Regions from separate parts of the Terribacillus sp. 7520-G genome, predicted to be linked through region 3. Evidence: riboswitches for the same ligand, from Rfam matches in the RefSeq annotation. Region 3 holds a riboswitch; each other region holds the start of a gene.
What was found. A riboswitch is a leader RNA that binds a small molecule or an ion and turns the genes downstream of it on or off. The one in region 3 is predicted to bind S-adenosylmethionine.
Positions count from the first base shown of each region.

Region 1 (3,975 bases), on a different contig from region 3:
CGGCAGGATGGCAGACAGTGGGACAAAGGCTGCAATCGCCGCACCGAATAGGATGGCGTTCAATAAAAGCAGCGGGATGTTTGCTCCGAAGGCCGCCGGAATGTAGTAGTAAAGCAGCGAGCAGACAGCAGCTCCGACACAGCCGAACCAGCGGACCACCTTCACCCAGCCGATCCGGTCGCCAAGCATGCCGAACAGAACCCCTGCTGCCATATTGCTGACAGACTGTACAGCCCACAGCTGCAGCCATTGACTCGTTGATATATCCAAGAAACTGGTGAAGAATCCAGGCATGACAACGACAAATCCGTACCATCCAGCTGTATTGATTGTCCGGAGCAGACCGCCGGCAGCAACCCGCGGGCTTTCCCATAGGATCGTGATCCCCTTCAGCGCTTCGGCCCATTTATTTTCTTTAAGCTGATCCTGGATCCTAAACCCTTCCCGATCTTTATCATCCACCAAGGCAATTCCCAGAATCCCCCCCAGGATGATCCAGATAAGCGAGCTCCACAGCGTGGCCATTTCCCCGATGAAAGGAAGGAGGACACTTGGATAATAGGAGCCAAGAAACCCTATTCCGCCCGCGAACATAAAGAAAAACCAGCCCATTGCCGTTGCCAGCTTTTGCTTCTCGGTACGGTAGGCAATCCACACGATGAAAGCAAAGGCAAACAGCGGATAGCCGAAACCGCGGAGGCCGTACATGAGCACCATCATCGAAAAGCTTTCTAAATAAAGACCGAGATACAGAAAACCGATTTCGAAAACCACCCATGTGAACAGCCCGATCAGCATCGTCTTGCGCGGTCCGATGACCTCCCCAAGCACACCGGCAAGCCAGGAAGCGAAAGTAAGCACAATCCCATAAGCGCTGAACATGATCGCTGACTGATTGGCAGTGAAGCCGATATCGACCACATACTTAGACAAAAATGCTTGCTCGATACCATCACCGGTCATGAATAATAAAATGGCAAGCAAACCGCCAATGACTTGAACAGGCATCCCAAACAGTGTTCTCTTAGCTAATGGTGCGCTCATCATTCTCCTCCCTCACTTTACAGCCGCAGCAGCATGAGTGCGGCGGATCGCCTCAGCCAGCTGATTCGTCTGTGTTCTGAGCCTTTCACCGGTTTCTTCATCTGCAATCGGATTCTCCGGGTTCTCCTTGTTGATGTGATGATCGCATAGATACACACCCTGCAATGCTTCACCCTTAAGATTGGCGATAAGCGGCTTTAATGCATAATCTATCGCGAGCAGATGTGCCGGGCTGCCGCCTGTCATGATCGGAAGCACTGGCTTATTCCTGAATGCGTCCTGCGGGAATAAATCAAGTAGAGCCTTCAATATGCCTGTATAGGCTGCTTTGTAAACAGGGGAGGCAATAATCAATCCTTTCGCGTTTCTGACTGCCTGGCTTGCCGCCGAGATTGCCGGACTGTCGAATTTCGCATACAGAAGATCCTCCGGCTCAAAATCGGTAACACAAATCTCGCTTACGGAATAACCTTGCTCTTTTGCCTGCTTGCCGGCATACTTTGCTGCCAGCTGCGACCGCGAATGTTTGGATGGACTTCCTGAGAGAATAATAATGTCAGTCAATTTGTCATTTCTCCTTTTTCCGTGGTAGAGTGACTAAACGAAAAAAAGCTCCCTTTTCCGAAGAAAAGAGAGCGTGATATAATCGCCCGCACTCTTATCTTCCAAGAATTTAATCTTGCTGGATTTAGCACCTTTCTGACATCGTCAGAGGTTGCTGAAGCTTCATCGGGCCAGTCCCTCGGCTTCTCTTGATAAGAACTGTATGAAATTGTCTTCAATGATACGTGCACCGCTCAAAAAAGTCAATGCTAATTGTGCGAAAATTTCCAATATAGTACTTTTGTCATTTCGTTTGTTCTGTTCATATCCCTTCCATCCTGATCCGTGTTGCCCATACTGACTTTTAGAGTCTGCTATACCTGCTGACATTCAATAGAATGCCGACGGAACTCAAGGTAAGTGTCAGCGACGATCCCCCATAGCTCAAAAACGGAAGCGTAATGCCAGTAACCGGTATCAAACCAATGACCACACTGATATTGATCATGCATTGAATGGCTATCATCCCGGTGATGCCCAATGCCAGCAAGCTGCTGAAACCATCCGGGGCCCGGAGTGCAACTTGGATGCCGCGCCATAAAAACAGCAGGAAAAGCAGCATGACGCCAGCACCGCCTATGAAGCCTAGCTCCTCTGCTAAAATAGCAAAGATGAAATCCGTTTGCGGCTCCGGCAGATAGAAAAATTTCTGCAGGCTATTCCCTAGCCCAAGCCCCATCAAGCCTCCTGGACCGATTGCATATAGGGACTGGATGATCTGAAATCCTTCACCCAAAGGATCTTGCCATGGATCGAGGAATGCGGTGATGCGCTGGATGCGATACGGCGCTGACAAAATCAGCGCAGCAAATGCAGCCAAGCCCAATATGCCCAGTCCGACAAAGTGAGTGATCCTCGCTCCGCTGACCAGAATCATCACCATGCATGTAAGCACAAGGACAACGCCAGTTCCAAGATCCGGCTGGAGCATGATCATTCCGAATGCCGTAAAGACGAGCAGGAGTGATGGCAGGAACCCTTCCTTCAGGGAAGTTATATATTTCTGTTTAGCCGACAGATAGACGGCCAAATAGATGATCAAACCCAGCTTGGTGAATTCCGAAGGCTGGATGCTGAAGGCCCCTACACCGATCCAGCTCCGCGCACCGCCCCGAACCATTCCGATACCGGGAATGAGGACGGCGATAAGTAAAATGAAGCAAATCAGCAGGAGTATCTTGGCATATTTCCGCCAATTTTCATAATGCACCCTGGATATGATGAGCATCGCTCCCAGCCCCACCCCGGCAAACAGCAGCTGCCGTTTCGCAAAAAAGAAGCCATCGTCGAATTTATACTCCGCCCATATCGCAGAAGCACTGTATACCATGATGATGCCGATTGTCAGCAAGCCCCCTATGGATGAGAGCAATAGCCAGTCCGTCTTCGGAAGATTAGATTTACGCAAAGAAAAACCCCATTTCCTTGGATTGGAATTGGGGGTCCGCATGCAGCGAAGCGGCTGAGCAGGACAAGCCCCTACTCTAATGTATGCACCGCTTCAACAAACATGTCTCCTCTTTCTTCGAATGTCCGGTACTGATCCCAGCTTGCACAAGCCGGCGACAGCAGGATGACATCGCCGCTTTCCGAAATGCGATAGGCGATGGAAGCTGCCTCTTTGACATCCTTGGCGTGTTCGATAAGTTCGATGCCAGCCATATAGGCAGTCTCCCGCAGTTTTTCAGCCGTTTCACCGAACACGATCAACGCCTTGACATGTTCCATGAAAGGAACGAGTGTTTCAAATGTATTACCGCGATCCAAGCCGCCTGCAAGCAGGATGGTAGGCTGGTCGAAAGAAGATAATGCCTTGGATGTTGCCAGGATATTGGTGGCCTTGGAATCATTATAGAATGCCCGGCCATTGATATGTTTGATATACTGCAGACGATGTTCGACGCCTGAGAATGTCTTCAATACTTGCTGGATGCCTTCATTGGTCGCCCCTGCCAGCTTGGCAGCGGCAACAGCAGCGAGGATGTTTTCCAGCTGATGGCCGCCGACAAGGAGAATGTCCTTGATTGCTGCCACTGGCTCTTCCTTGAAGTATACATGCGTATCATCATACCACGCACCGTCTTCCAGCTTTCGTGCACCGGAAAAAGGAACCAGCGTCGCTTTTGCCTCTTTGACGATTTCACGCAGACGTTCATCCTCCGCGTTATAAACAAGATAATCGCTCTTATCCTGATTGCGGAAGATGTTCGCTTTTGCCTGCACATAGTTCTCGAGGGAATGGTGATAATCCAAATGTGCCTCAAAGATGTTCAGCATCACGCTGATATGGGGACGGAACTGATCGATGCCTTGAAGCTGGAACGATGA
Region 1 is NZ_NQFP01000007.1:133,833-137,807, reverse strand. It holds gene CHH53_RS02905 (MFS transporter) at 1-1,044, opposite strand, end outside; gene ssuE (NADPH-dependent FMN reductase) at 1,057-1,608, opposite strand; SAM riboswitch class I at 1,700-1,806, opposite strand; gene spoVE (stage V sporulation protein E) at 1,952-3,097, opposite strand; gene murD (UDP-N-acetylmuramoyl-L-alanine--D-glutamate ligase) at 3,127-3,975, opposite strand, start outside.
Region 1: it holds a riboswitch for S-adenosylmethionine, as region 3 does, so the genes downstream of both, ssuE (NADPH-dependent FMN reductase) here and CHH53_RS14605 (hypothetical protein) in region 3, are expected to answer to the same signal.

Region 2 (3,975 bases), on a different contig from region 3:
CCGCTTGCTTGTTTCCGATGGAGAAAGAGGCAGACCTGTCGCCTTGGGTGAGGAACTTCTCTTCATCCATCAGCCGGAATAGATGTGCCTTGTCATATTCATGCAGCAATTCGCCTGCTGGCCCGAAGACAAGCATCGTGTTATGGATGCCTGCTTCCGTTTGCTTGGCGATGGAACCAGCGACGATATATACCTGATGGGCCTTGGCCAGCCTGCTGATGAACCGCTTCGTCGTTTCTCCCTCATCATCGCTGATGGCATCAAGCCTTGTCAGATCATAACCAGTGGTCCAAAGCTCGGGCAGCACAATGACATCAGCATTTTCCTGTGCCTCATTTATCAATGCTTCCATTTTTCCATAATTGGCTTCTGGATCGCCAAAAATGATATCATGCTGAATCAATGCAAGCTTCATTGTGTCACTCCCTGATTTGCCGCAACGAATGTTTCTACACGGTGCATTGCCTCCACTACTCGATCCGAAGAGGAAACATGCATGAAATGAATCGATTCCCCTGGAGCTACTGCGCCGTCTGCGGTGATTTTCATTGCTCTATCAAGATCCCCTTTCACGCCAAGCTCTTTCAATACGGTAGGTAGGCCGAGCTTACGGTAGAATGGCAGCAAAGTGAGAATCTCGTCAAATTTCCCCTCCAACGCAAGCTGGATAAGAATGCCGTAAGCCACTTTATTCCCATGCAGCTGCTCATGTGTTTCTGGCAATCTGGTCAATCCGTTGTGAATGGAATGAGCACCGGCGATACGGCCGTACTCGTCCCCGAATCCGCCTACCATACCGCCTGCCATGATGATGGTTTCCGCAACTCTGAGGAATGAACTGTCTGCTCGCTTATCCTGTAAAGAACAAATCGCTGCATCACCTTCAGCAATAAGGATATCACGGCATAATTTGGCAGCATTGCGAGCGATTTGGACAGCTAGCGGCTGATCGGTCATATTTTCGGTCAGCACATCTGCCTCATACCATTTTGCCAATGTATCGCCAATGCCGGCAATCAGATAAGGTGCTGGTGTCGTGAGCAGCAGCCTTGGCTCGACCAGGAGCATGAATGTGCTGCGAGGGAAGATTGTATATTCGACAAAATTGCCTGCCTCATCATAGAAGACGCTAAGGGAAGCCCATGGGGAGCAGTTGGATATGATTGTAGGGATCAATATGACGGGAAGCCCTGCCTCATCAGCAGCGGCTTTGGCGGTATCCAACACTTTTCCGCCGCCTACGCCGATTATGAATTGAGCAGCTTCTCCTGTTGCGATATTTGCTAATCTAGCTGCTTCCGCATGTGTGCATTGACCATTATAGGCAACACGTTTAACCGGCAGATCGATGTGGTCCAGGAATGGAGAAGCGGCTTTCCAGGATGCATCACCGTGAATAAGCAAGCCGTTTGTCCAATTCAATCCTGCAAGCCTTGCGGGAAGGCTGTCCAATATATTTTCTTCGCACGCATAATAGTTTGGTGCACCTTTAATGTTGATCGTCATGCTGTCACCTCATTGATTTTTTATACAAAAAAACTCTTCCAAGCGAAATTGGAAGAGGGAAAGGCCAACGCATCCGTCCCCTTATCCCTCAGCATTTGCTGTTGGAATTAGCACCGTGTGCATTACGCACCGGTTGCCGGGCTTCATCGGGCCAAGTCCCTCCGCCTTCTCTTGATAAGAGTGAGTGAATCATGTATGATTTGTTCATTATTACATTGTATTTCCAAGACTGTCAAGATTGTCAATAGTCAGAATGGATGGATGCAAGGTGACAGGAGAGTGAGTCAAATGGATTTTCCGTTTTCAGATGCGCTGAAACGATTGCCGGAACAGTTTTTTGCCGGCTTGGTACACAAGGTGGGTTTGCTGGAGCAACAGGGGCACGATATCATCAAGCTCGGGCAGGGGAACCCTGATTTGCCGACACCGCAGCATATCGTAGATAAATTGAAAGAAGCCTCTGATAATCCGGCTTATCATAAATATTCACCATTCAGAGGCTTTGATTTTCTTAAACAGGCAGTCTGTGACTTTTATGACCGGGAATACGGCGTGAAACTAGATCCCGAAACAGAAGTGGCCATCATGTTCGGCTCTAAGACAGGTTTGGTGGAGATCAGTCAATGTCTTTTGAATCCGGGTGATTTGGCATTGCTTCCGGATCCGGGGTATCCCGATTATATGTCCGGAATCGAACTTGCACAAGCACGGACATCGCTCATGCCATTGACTGCTGAGAATGGATTCCTGCCTGAGTATGATGCTATTTCTGCGGGTGATCTGGAAGAAGCAAAGCTAATGTTCCTGAATTATCCGAACAACCCGACTGCTGCTACAGCAGATCGGGAGTTCTTCGATAAAACAGTGGAACTGGCAAAGGAACATAAAATTTGTGTCCTGCATGATTTCGCTTATGGTGCACTTGGGTTTGATGGAGAAAAACCGCAGAGCTTCCTGCAATCCGAGGGCAGCAAGGAAGTCGGCATCGAGATGTACACCTTATCCAAAACCTATAATATGGCAGGCTGGCGCATCGCTTTTGCTGTCGGCAATGCTTCCGTGATAGAAAGCCTGAATTTGATTCAAGATCATCTTTATGTGAGCTTGTTCGGAGCCATGCAGGAAGCGGCAGCGTATGCCCTGACGTCAGATCAAACCTGTGTGGAAGAGCTGATTCACACATATGAAGCCAGAAGGGATGCCTTTATCGGCCATTTGCGTGCAATCGGCTGGGATGTACCTGAACCAAAGGGGACTTTCTTTGTTTGGCTGCCTGTTCCGAACGGATTCACATCGGAGGAATTTGCGGATTTGCTGCTTGAAAAGGCCCATGTGGCGGTTGCTCCCGGCAATGGTTTCGGGAAGCATGGTGAAGGATACGTTCGAGCCGGTCTATTGGATACGGAAGAAAGATTGCTGGAGGCTGCAAAGCGAATCGAAAGGCTCGGCATCTTCTCGAAGGCATAGAAAAGAGCCAGTCAAGGGGACTGGCTCTTCTTGGTCAGTTGGTGACTGCACAGCGGTTAGGACCGGATTCGATGTCTGCTGCCTCTGTTTCATCTATGGTTGTGTTTCCTTGATTCGCTTCCCGGATCAGCTGATAGCTATTGGGCTGACGCGCAGGGATGCTGTTTAAAACGGAAGCAGTGAACTCGCTCGAATCTTTCATCTGCAGATGAGGGTTCTTTCGGTATAGATCTTCCATTCGTGCTTGTACCGTTCCATCTGGTCCGATTTCCGAAAGCTCCGAGAAATGGGCAGGCAGGACGATCAAGTCCAGCGACAATAATGGATATTTTTCATATAAGGTGCTGTACAAATCTTGTACCCATTGTTCTGCCTGACCTGCCAGATCCGGGCGTCCGATCGACTCGGTAAAGAGCGTATCCCCGGATAACAGGTATGTGTCATCAACGACAAAACTGATGCTTCCCTCTGTATGACCTGGTGAGGCAACACAGCGAATGCCTTCCTCGGGCTTGCCCAAGGGTATTTTGGTCCCATCTTGTAACGGGGAAAAGCTGAACTTTGCTTCTTTTCCATCATTGGCAGGGAACCAATAGGTCGCCCCGGTTTCCTCTGCGAGCTTTTGTCCGCCGGATAAATGATCTGCGTGGAGGTGGGTATCCAATACATGTTTGATTTCCCATCCATTCTCCTTTGCGAAAGAAACATAGGCTTCCGTGAATCTGGCCGGGTCCACTACGGCTGCTTCGCCTCCAGAGACGATCATATAGGATAGGCAGCCTTTCCCGATGCGCATAAACTGGTAAATCGATCCGCCATACGTAAGGTCACCGATCTTCGCTGGACTGATTGTTTCTCCCCATGCTTGCATACCGCCGACCACATGGACACCATTATCCATGCCAGCCGACTCTAAAAGAGAGACAGCTGTCTGGGCTGATTTGCCCCGATAGCACATCACATAGACAGGCTCTTGTTCTGGCAGCTGTCTGCGGGCTTTAT
Region 2 is NZ_NQFP01000046.1:13,915-17,889, forward strand. It holds gene CHH53_RS15390 (carbon-nitrogen family hydrolase) at 1-415, opposite strand, end outside; gene CHH53_RS15395 (iron-containing alcohol dehydrogenase family protein) at 412-1,506, opposite strand; SAM riboswitch class I at 1,585-1,687, opposite strand; gene CHH53_RS15400 (pyridoxal phosphate-dependent aminotransferase) at 1,795-2,973, shown strand; gene CHH53_RS15405 (MBL fold metallo-hydrolase) at 3,008-3,975, opposite strand, start outside.
Region 2: it holds a riboswitch for S-adenosylmethionine, as region 3 does, so the genes downstream of both, CHH53_RS15395 (iron-containing alcohol dehydrogenase family protein) here and CHH53_RS14605 (hypothetical protein) in region 3, are expected to answer to the same signal.

Region 3 (3,975 bases):
CGACCCGAAGAAAGCAATGAACCACATCCAGAATACGGCTCCCGGTCCTCCTGCCGCGATGGCAGTCGCAACACCAGCTATATTCCCTGTACCGACTCTTCCGGATAGTGCGATGACCAGCGATTGAAAGGGCGAAACGCCTGATTCGGAACTTTTTCCGGTAAATGTGTGCACAACCATGTCCTTCAGATATCTGACCTGCAGCAAACCAGAAGCTATCGTATAAACGCCCGCAACCACCGCTATGAAAATCAGCATCGGCACACTCCATAAATAACCGCTTATCGACGTCAAAAAAGCTTCAAATCCCAATAGGATACCTCCTGAAAAAATGTATTTGAGATGGAATATATGTTCATTATGTCCAAAGGCTCGGTAAGATGCATGGAAGTTGTAAGGTTATATGACTATAATTTTGATTATTCAGAAAAATATCGTCATGCCTGACGAAGAAAATGGATCTCTGACAGCTCCTTTTCTTTCTTTGCAATAAAATGACCCAAGCTCCCCAGTGTTGGGCTTGGGTCATCCGTATCCTGGCTTTCCTTTGTACAGCTTATCGAAACGTATCATGTACCGGATCAAATATATCCTCTGCTGCCGACCGTACGACAGAGAAATTATCAGCATTGAAATGTCCATGAAAAGCATTAGTCGCCTGCTTATCGAATACAAATAGGCTGGCGGCTCCTGCTTTGTGTGCTTTACTTATGACGATGTTGATTTGCTCAATCAGATTCTCTTTGCGATAGACAGGTCTCTCCCCTGCACCGCCTTCAATCAGTGCCTGTTGCACATCAATGATCAGCAGTGCCTGCTTCAAGAGCATCTCCCCTGACTGTATGCTTGTCTTTTCCTCTCCATGATGAATCGCCTTGGATGGCTACAGTATACGGTAACATGGACGGGAATGGGAGAGCATTCCTTAGAATTGCAGCTCCTTGCTCCGCCAGAGATAGGTCTGGATCAGCTGATTGGTATCCTCCAAATCCTTCACTGAAACGACCTGTGTCGTCTGGTCGAGATGCTCGATCGGGATATTCAGGATGCTTACCGGCGTTTTAGTGGACAGTTTCTTATACCGATGACGGAACAGGAATTCCAGTTGGAATGGGATGTCATGTGCAATGGCCAAATCGACCAGCTGATTTTTCAGGGTCTGATTGATTGGTATCGTCTTATCTGCCACTTTGATTGCGACACCGCTTCCCAGTTCGATTGCTCCCCGGCTTTTATGAGCGATTCTTTGCTGGGGGACGGACCCGATATAAAAGGCAGCTTCCCCTTCTAGCTGATTGGCAAGATGCTTCTTATTATGGAAAGGAAAGAAGATGATGGTGATGTCCCCTTCCGCTGTATCCCATTGCTGCAGAAGATTGATTGCAATTGCCGGTGCAATCTTATTATCCAGCCCTTTCCCGACGACGCGGCCGCTCACTTCGTCACCAAGATACAGGAAGTCATCGAATAATGTCACATGATTGCCTGGTTCCACCCCCATTTCACGTGCATCATGCTCGGTATTGGCCCCGATATCGATGACAGCGGCATGCTGACCTGCTTCACCTGCCATGACCACTCCGCACAGCAATCCATTCTTTGTCTCTACCTGGACCGATTGCCCTTGCGCATACGTCAACGAAAAATAATTCGCGTCTGCTACAAGCGCCCCTGACTCGGTGATCGATGTCACCACATAGATTTCTTCCTTCACCTCTGCCAGCAAGGTGATTTTTGGCGTATACTTTTCTCCATATTTACGGACAATAAGATTCCCCCGTCTGTCGAAGTGCATCTCATCCGCAAACGGCGTGATCTTATCGACGATTTGTGAAACAAACGATTGATTATACCCTTTGTACTTGGATAATTCCCGGATCAATTCAAACATGTTGCCTTCCCCTTTCGTATAGGCAGCGGGACAAATACAAAAGCCTCTCGGACAAGATGCGTCGAGAGGCTTCCTCTATTCATCTTATCTGCCGGTTATGAACCGATGGAATTAGCACAGTGTCTGTCGTCAGACCTGCTGCTGAGGCTTCGCAGGGCCATATCCCTCCACCTCTCTGGATAAGAAACATATACAGTTTTCAGAAAGTGTATCATTCCATTCAATGATTGTCAATATATCTTATCGGTATACTCAGGATAACTGGATGCAGGGAAAACCTATAAACCAAAGTAATAAAAAACAGCTGAAATTGTAATTAATAAAAAATTCTCTTCGGCTTGCAATATAAAAAATGAAACAAATAATGGATATTCAAATACTCTTATGCATCAAAAAAGCCACCAATAGGTGACTCAGTTATTCTCCAATTCTTCTATTTCTTTCTTTACTTGATTGGCTTTCTTAGATACAACCCAACTAATGATAGTCAGGATTACAGTTACTAACATGAGAATATCGCTAATTGTCTGTGATGTACTTCCAAATGGATAATCCCGAAGTAAGAGATACAACACCAGAAATATACCGAACCAATACTTAGATATAAAATCCCAGATTTTCATAGCTGCCTTCAACCCCTTTGTAATATTTTATTATATTACATAATTTTGGATAATGGAAGCTGACGATTATGGCGTTACAAACCCCATAGGACTTTACACTTATCCATTTAGCAGCATTGGATTGATCATTACAATAAAACCTCGGGCAATCACGCTGTCCGAGGTCCCTGTATCATGTAGCCGATTCATATGGATAGTCAGCCGGCATCCAGCTGGCACCGATACCGCCCCGTCCAAAATGAATTGCCATGACGGAGCTTATTTCGTTGCTGATGAAGACTTCTGCTTTATCACCGAATGCTTCCATTGCTTCCTTTAACTCAGCGGCAAGCTCGGTGGAATTCACATGTGTTATCCGGACAACCTGTTTCCCGGATTGCTCGATATTATGTCGTAATTTTTCCAGCATCCACTTCAGCAGGCGTTTCTTCGTGCGGACCTTACCCATGACTTCCAGCTTCGCTTCCTCAAAACCGACAATCGGTTTTATATGCAGGAGGTTTCCGATCCTGGAGGCTGTTTTCGAAATTCGGCCGGTACGCACCAGTGTAGTCAGGTCATTTATCGTAAGGTAGAGCTGGCTGTGGGAACGGTAAAATTCAACCGCCCTCAATATTTCATCGAAAGCTTCCCCTTGCTCCATGAGCTGGCACACTTTGATGACGATATTTTCTGTACCGATGGAGGCAGTATTCGTATCAATGACAGTGATCCTCCCGTCAGCGCCTTCGATTGTATCCCTGGCAATACGGGCGGAATTGACGGTACCGCTTACATTCTCTGTGCAGTGCAAGCTGATGATAGCATCATATTCTGCCAGCAGTTCTTCATAAAGCTTTACAAATACCTCTGGTGACGGCAGGGAAGAAGAATATGCAGCCCCCTGATCAATGAACCGAAATAGCTGATCATTGGTGATCTCTTTTAAGTCAGCATAGGACTTGTCATCAATAATGACATGTAAATGGGCGTAATATATAAAAGGATATCGCTGTAAATCCTCTTCTCTCAGGTTCGTGAGACTGTCTGTCACAATTGCAATTTTCATTTGTTCACCTCTAGTTTCAGTATAACGGGTATATAGGATAAAGATACAAAAAAATGCAGGAAATTATTCATGCATTCCAGCTGCCGGATGCAGCTTCCCGTTTCCAAGCAAAAAAGCTGCCGAGTGATCGGCAGCTTTTGCTCATTCAGGTGCTGTTTCATGTGATGGAGTAGTCAAATCAACTTCCTCCAATTTGTACACCTTCGTTTTCTTTTTGACTTTATAGATGATCCAGCAAAGCAGGAAGACCGGAATACCGATGTAGGATGCGATCAAGCTGCCCCAATCGATGCCGTCTGCTGTGAAAGCAGAGAAACTTTGGCCGATTATGACGATGACACATAGCACAAAGGCTAGTATCGGTGCGGCTGGATAGAATTTAGCTGTATATGGCAGATCCTTGATATCGTTTC
Region 3 is NZ_NQFP01000043.1:21,428-25,402, forward strand. It holds gene CHH53_RS14595 (alanine/glycine:cation symporter family protein) at 1-258, opposite strand, end outside; gene CHH53_RS14600 (cysteine hydrolase family protein) at 557-829, opposite strand; gene CHH53_RS14605 (hypothetical protein) at 926-1,891, opposite strand; SAM riboswitch class I at 1,973-2,077, opposite strand; gene CHH53_RS14615 (DegV family protein) at 2,687-3,562, opposite strand; gene CHH53_RS14620 (amino acid permease) at 3,704-3,975, opposite strand, start outside.

Region 4 (3,975 bases), on a different contig from region 3:
CCATTTACAAAGATCGTTGCCGAGAAAGCCTATGAAGCTGGCTTGCGGGATGTCATCGTCGATTATCAGGATGATAACATCACGAAAGCAAAAGTGAAGCATGCCCGGAAAGAGGACTTGGATTACTTCACACCTTTCCGCGGCCGTGTCTATGAAGAATTGGCAGCAGCCGATACTGCCTTCCTGGAGCTGAAGACGCCGAATCCATCTCTTTTTGATGGTATCGATCCGGAAAGGGTCGCCCGCTATACGAAAGCAATGGGCGCAGCCAGACAAGGCTATCAAGCTCACAAGACGAATGGACGCGTCAACTGGCTCATCGCTTCCGTTCCGACTGTCGAATGGGCTGAATCGGTCTTCCCTGATCGGAAAGGACAAGCAGCAGTCGATAAGCTATGGGATGCAATCTTCTTCACTACCCGCTCCGATCAGGAAAATACGGTCGAGCTATGGGAACAGCATGTCGCGGCAATGAAGAAAAACGCTGATCATTTGAATGCACGCGACTATCGCAAGCTGCATTATACCGGTCCTGGAACCGATTTGACGATTGAACTGCATCCGGAATCCTTCTGGACTTGTGCAGAATTCATGAAAGAAGATGGCTCTACATATATACCAAACCTTCCAACAGAAGAAGTTTTTACTATCCCAGTAAAAAATGGAGTAAATGGGACAGTCAGCAGTACGAAACCTTTGAATTATGCCGGCACTTTGCTTGAGAACTTTTCACTAACTTTCGAAAATGGCAAAGTCGTCGATTTCTCAGCAGAAAAAGGCTATGACACGCTCAAGAATCTGCTGGATACCGATGAAGGCGCACGCTTCCTTGGGGAGGTTGCGCTCGTGCCGCATCAATCACCGATTTCCCAATCCGGCATCGTCTTCAACAACACATTATTCGATGAGAATGCTTCCTGCCATTTGGCACTTGGACAAGCAATCGGCATGTGCGTGAAGGATGCCCGCAGCAAATCGAAAGAGGAATTGGAGTCGATCGGATTCAACTACAGTCTGGCACATGTTGATTTCATGGTCGGATCCGGGGAATTATCCATCACAGGCGAAACGCCGGATGGCACAATCGAACCCATCTTCGAAAAAGGGAATTGGGCTTTCTGATGAAATAAAAAAGGAACAGCGGCATTGCTGTTCCTTTTTTATGTATGGCAGATCATGATGACTTCCCGATAATAATCAAGCTGATGAGGGCAAAGTTCTTCATGTGTAATCTCGATTCGCTGACAGGGAGCTCCCGCAACGATTTCCGCTTCCACGCTTTTCGCTTTGCCTTCCACGAGTCTTTCCAAGTCATTCACCTTCATCCTGACAATCTGTATCACTTCTTCATTCAGCAAGATCTCCGGCAATTCTTCCAAGTAATAGAAAAATTGATGACAGAACTCCCGATCGATCAGATCCTTGGCGAATAATTCCTCTTGGATGATACCTTTATAAAATAGATCACTTTCCTGAAGCGTGACACCCAATTCTTCCTGTATCTCACGTAAGCCGCCTATTACGGGCGTTTCGCCGCTTCCCAGATGACCAGCTGCAGTAATGTCGTATTTCCCGGGAAATTCGCTTTTATTAGCAGAACGCTGCTGTAGATAAATGTATGGTTCTGTACCATCATGCTCCACGAACCAGCAGTGGAAAGTCTCATGCCAGTCCCCATCGCGATGGACTGCCTGTCTTTCTTTCACTCCTATTTCCCGGTGCTGCCCATCGAAAATCGTCAATAGCTCCATAGTTTCCCCCATACTCACTCTTTTTTTCTAATGTACGCGATAAAAATAAGATTGTCCACCGCTCATTCCCAATTAAATGGAATCTTCCCGCATTTCCTCCACCAATGGGATGACTTCTTTGGCGAAACGCTCCATCTCTCGTTTTTGCGGGGAAAACTGAAGCAGCAATAGGCTGACACCTGCGTGCTCATAAGCCAGTATCCGCTGTGCAATCTGCATCGGTGTCCCGACAAAGTTTGGCCGCAGTCCTCTGGCAGAAACAGCATCGTCACTTATCCTGCTTTTCTGCGCCAGCTCCTCCTCCGTTACATATGCTTCATAGTCGGAACTGGTAATCCTTTCCCATTCCTGGATGGCTTCTTCCTCTGAGTCACGGCATATGACATAAGCTGTCATGCCAAACTCCGTGAACGCGGACTTGCCAGATGCTTCCCGGCGAATCTGCATATCGGCAATCATACTGGCCACTTCCTGCACTGTGCCGCCCTTCATGACATACGCATCACATGTCTCGGCAATTGTCTGGCGTAAGTAGTCGCTTTCCCCGCCTGCATATAAAGGGGAAATCTCTTTTTTCTTTCCGGCAGGCAAATGATCGACATGCTCCACTTGATAGTACAGTCCATCGTATGTGTAGCTGCCGGCAGTCCAGACTCCCCGCAGTACTTCGAAGAATTCTTCTGTCTGGAGATAGAATTCCTCCGTTCCTTCTATATCGCCAGCTTGACGCTTTCTTTCCTCTTCACGCAGAAATGAAACGACTGCCAGGGAAAAGCGGCTATTGCTGATTCCGTCGATCTTCACCGCCTGCTTGGCAGCTTCTGCCGGCTGATCGATACTGGGCCGGACCGCTGCCATGATATGCAATTTATCGGTTGCTTCTGCTATCGCTCCAGCCGTTTCCCAAAAGTCCAGCTTCTGATCGGCATTTTTCCCTTGGTATAGGTAAGTATCTGGAAGGAATACGGCATCGAACCCCAAGGTTTCCGCCATATGCGCTATTTCTTGGACACACGTCAAACGCAGCGGCCCCCCATCCTCCACATGACGCAGCCAGCTGTTTGAAACTGGCTGCCAGTATGCATATTTCATTGTTATTACTCCTTTTGCACATAGGAAATCCTACCGAACGACACATCAAATCTACTAAAAAAGCTTCTTCGATGAGAAGAAGCCATTGTTTGCAGCCGTCGTCATCTTATCACGCAGCTTTTGCTGCAGGTCGTAGCACCTTCCTGCAGGACTGCCCTCCTGCAGTGGGTTGCCGGGCTTCATCGGGCCTTTCCCTCCGCCACTCGTTATAAGATTTCTTATGAATTATCACTCTTACTATACCAGAATAGCGGTGTCCGATTCAAACAGAATAACTGCGGCGCCGATGGGCCTCCATCAACAGGCGGAACCCATTTTGTCTTGCTTTCTCTTCATAAACGGGGCTGGTCAGCATGAACTCGACCTCCGCTCCGTAATAGTTCTCCAGCTCATCCAATTGCTGAAGTACTTCATCAGGTGTCCCGATCACCATGGTCGGGCGGTTGTCTTCCAGGCGCTCCTTTTCATAAGGAGACAGCTTATAGGCTGACGCTGTATCCGGGCGGAGCATCCCTTTCACTGGTCTTCCCTGCTCCTGCAAAAGCGAGGCAACCTCATGACTTTTGGCCAAGGCTTCTGCAGCTTCCGTCGTTTCTGCACAGAAAAGGAAGAGACTGACCATCATTTGCGGCTCCTGTTCATTCTTCCGGAAGGATTTTCGATATACATCCAGCACCGCTGCATCCTTTTCCCCACGGATGAATTGCGCATAGGCGAATCCGATTCCATGATACGCAGCAAGCCCTGCACTTCCGGCACTGCCGCCGAGCAGCCATACAGATGGGGCGGTGCCGATTTCAGGCATCGCCCGCAAGTCGCCGAACCGATGCTTGTCTTCTTTTCTTATATCCAGGTAATGAAGCAGGTCCCGTATCTGCTGATCATACCAATCCTCCGGCACAGATTTATGCTCCTGCAATGCTCTTTTCGCAGCCGGCATACCACCAGGCGCCCTTCCGATGCCAAGATCGATTCTTCCTGGATGGAGCGCTTCAAGCAATCTTGCATTTTCTGCCACTTTATACGCACTATAATGAGGCAGCATGACACCGCCTGAACCGATACGGATGCGGCTCGTCCGTGCAGCCAGATGACCCATCATAAGCTCTGGACTGCTATGCGCCAGGCTGCC
Region 4 is NZ_NQFP01000001.1:252,072-256,046, forward strand. It holds gene CHH53_RS01180 (aminopeptidase) at 1-1,122, shown strand, start outside; gene CHH53_RS01185 (NUDIX hydrolase) at 1,161-1,751, opposite strand; gene CHH53_RS01190 (LLM class flavin-dependent oxidoreductase) at 1,824-2,843, opposite strand; SAM riboswitch class I at 2,947-3,058, opposite strand; gene CHH53_RS01195 (LLM class flavin-dependent oxidoreductase) at 3,106-3,975, opposite strand, start outside.
Region 4: it holds a riboswitch for S-adenosylmethionine, as region 3 does, so the genes downstream of both, CHH53_RS01190 (LLM class flavin-dependent oxidoreductase) here and CHH53_RS14605 (hypothetical protein) in region 3, are expected to answer to the same signal.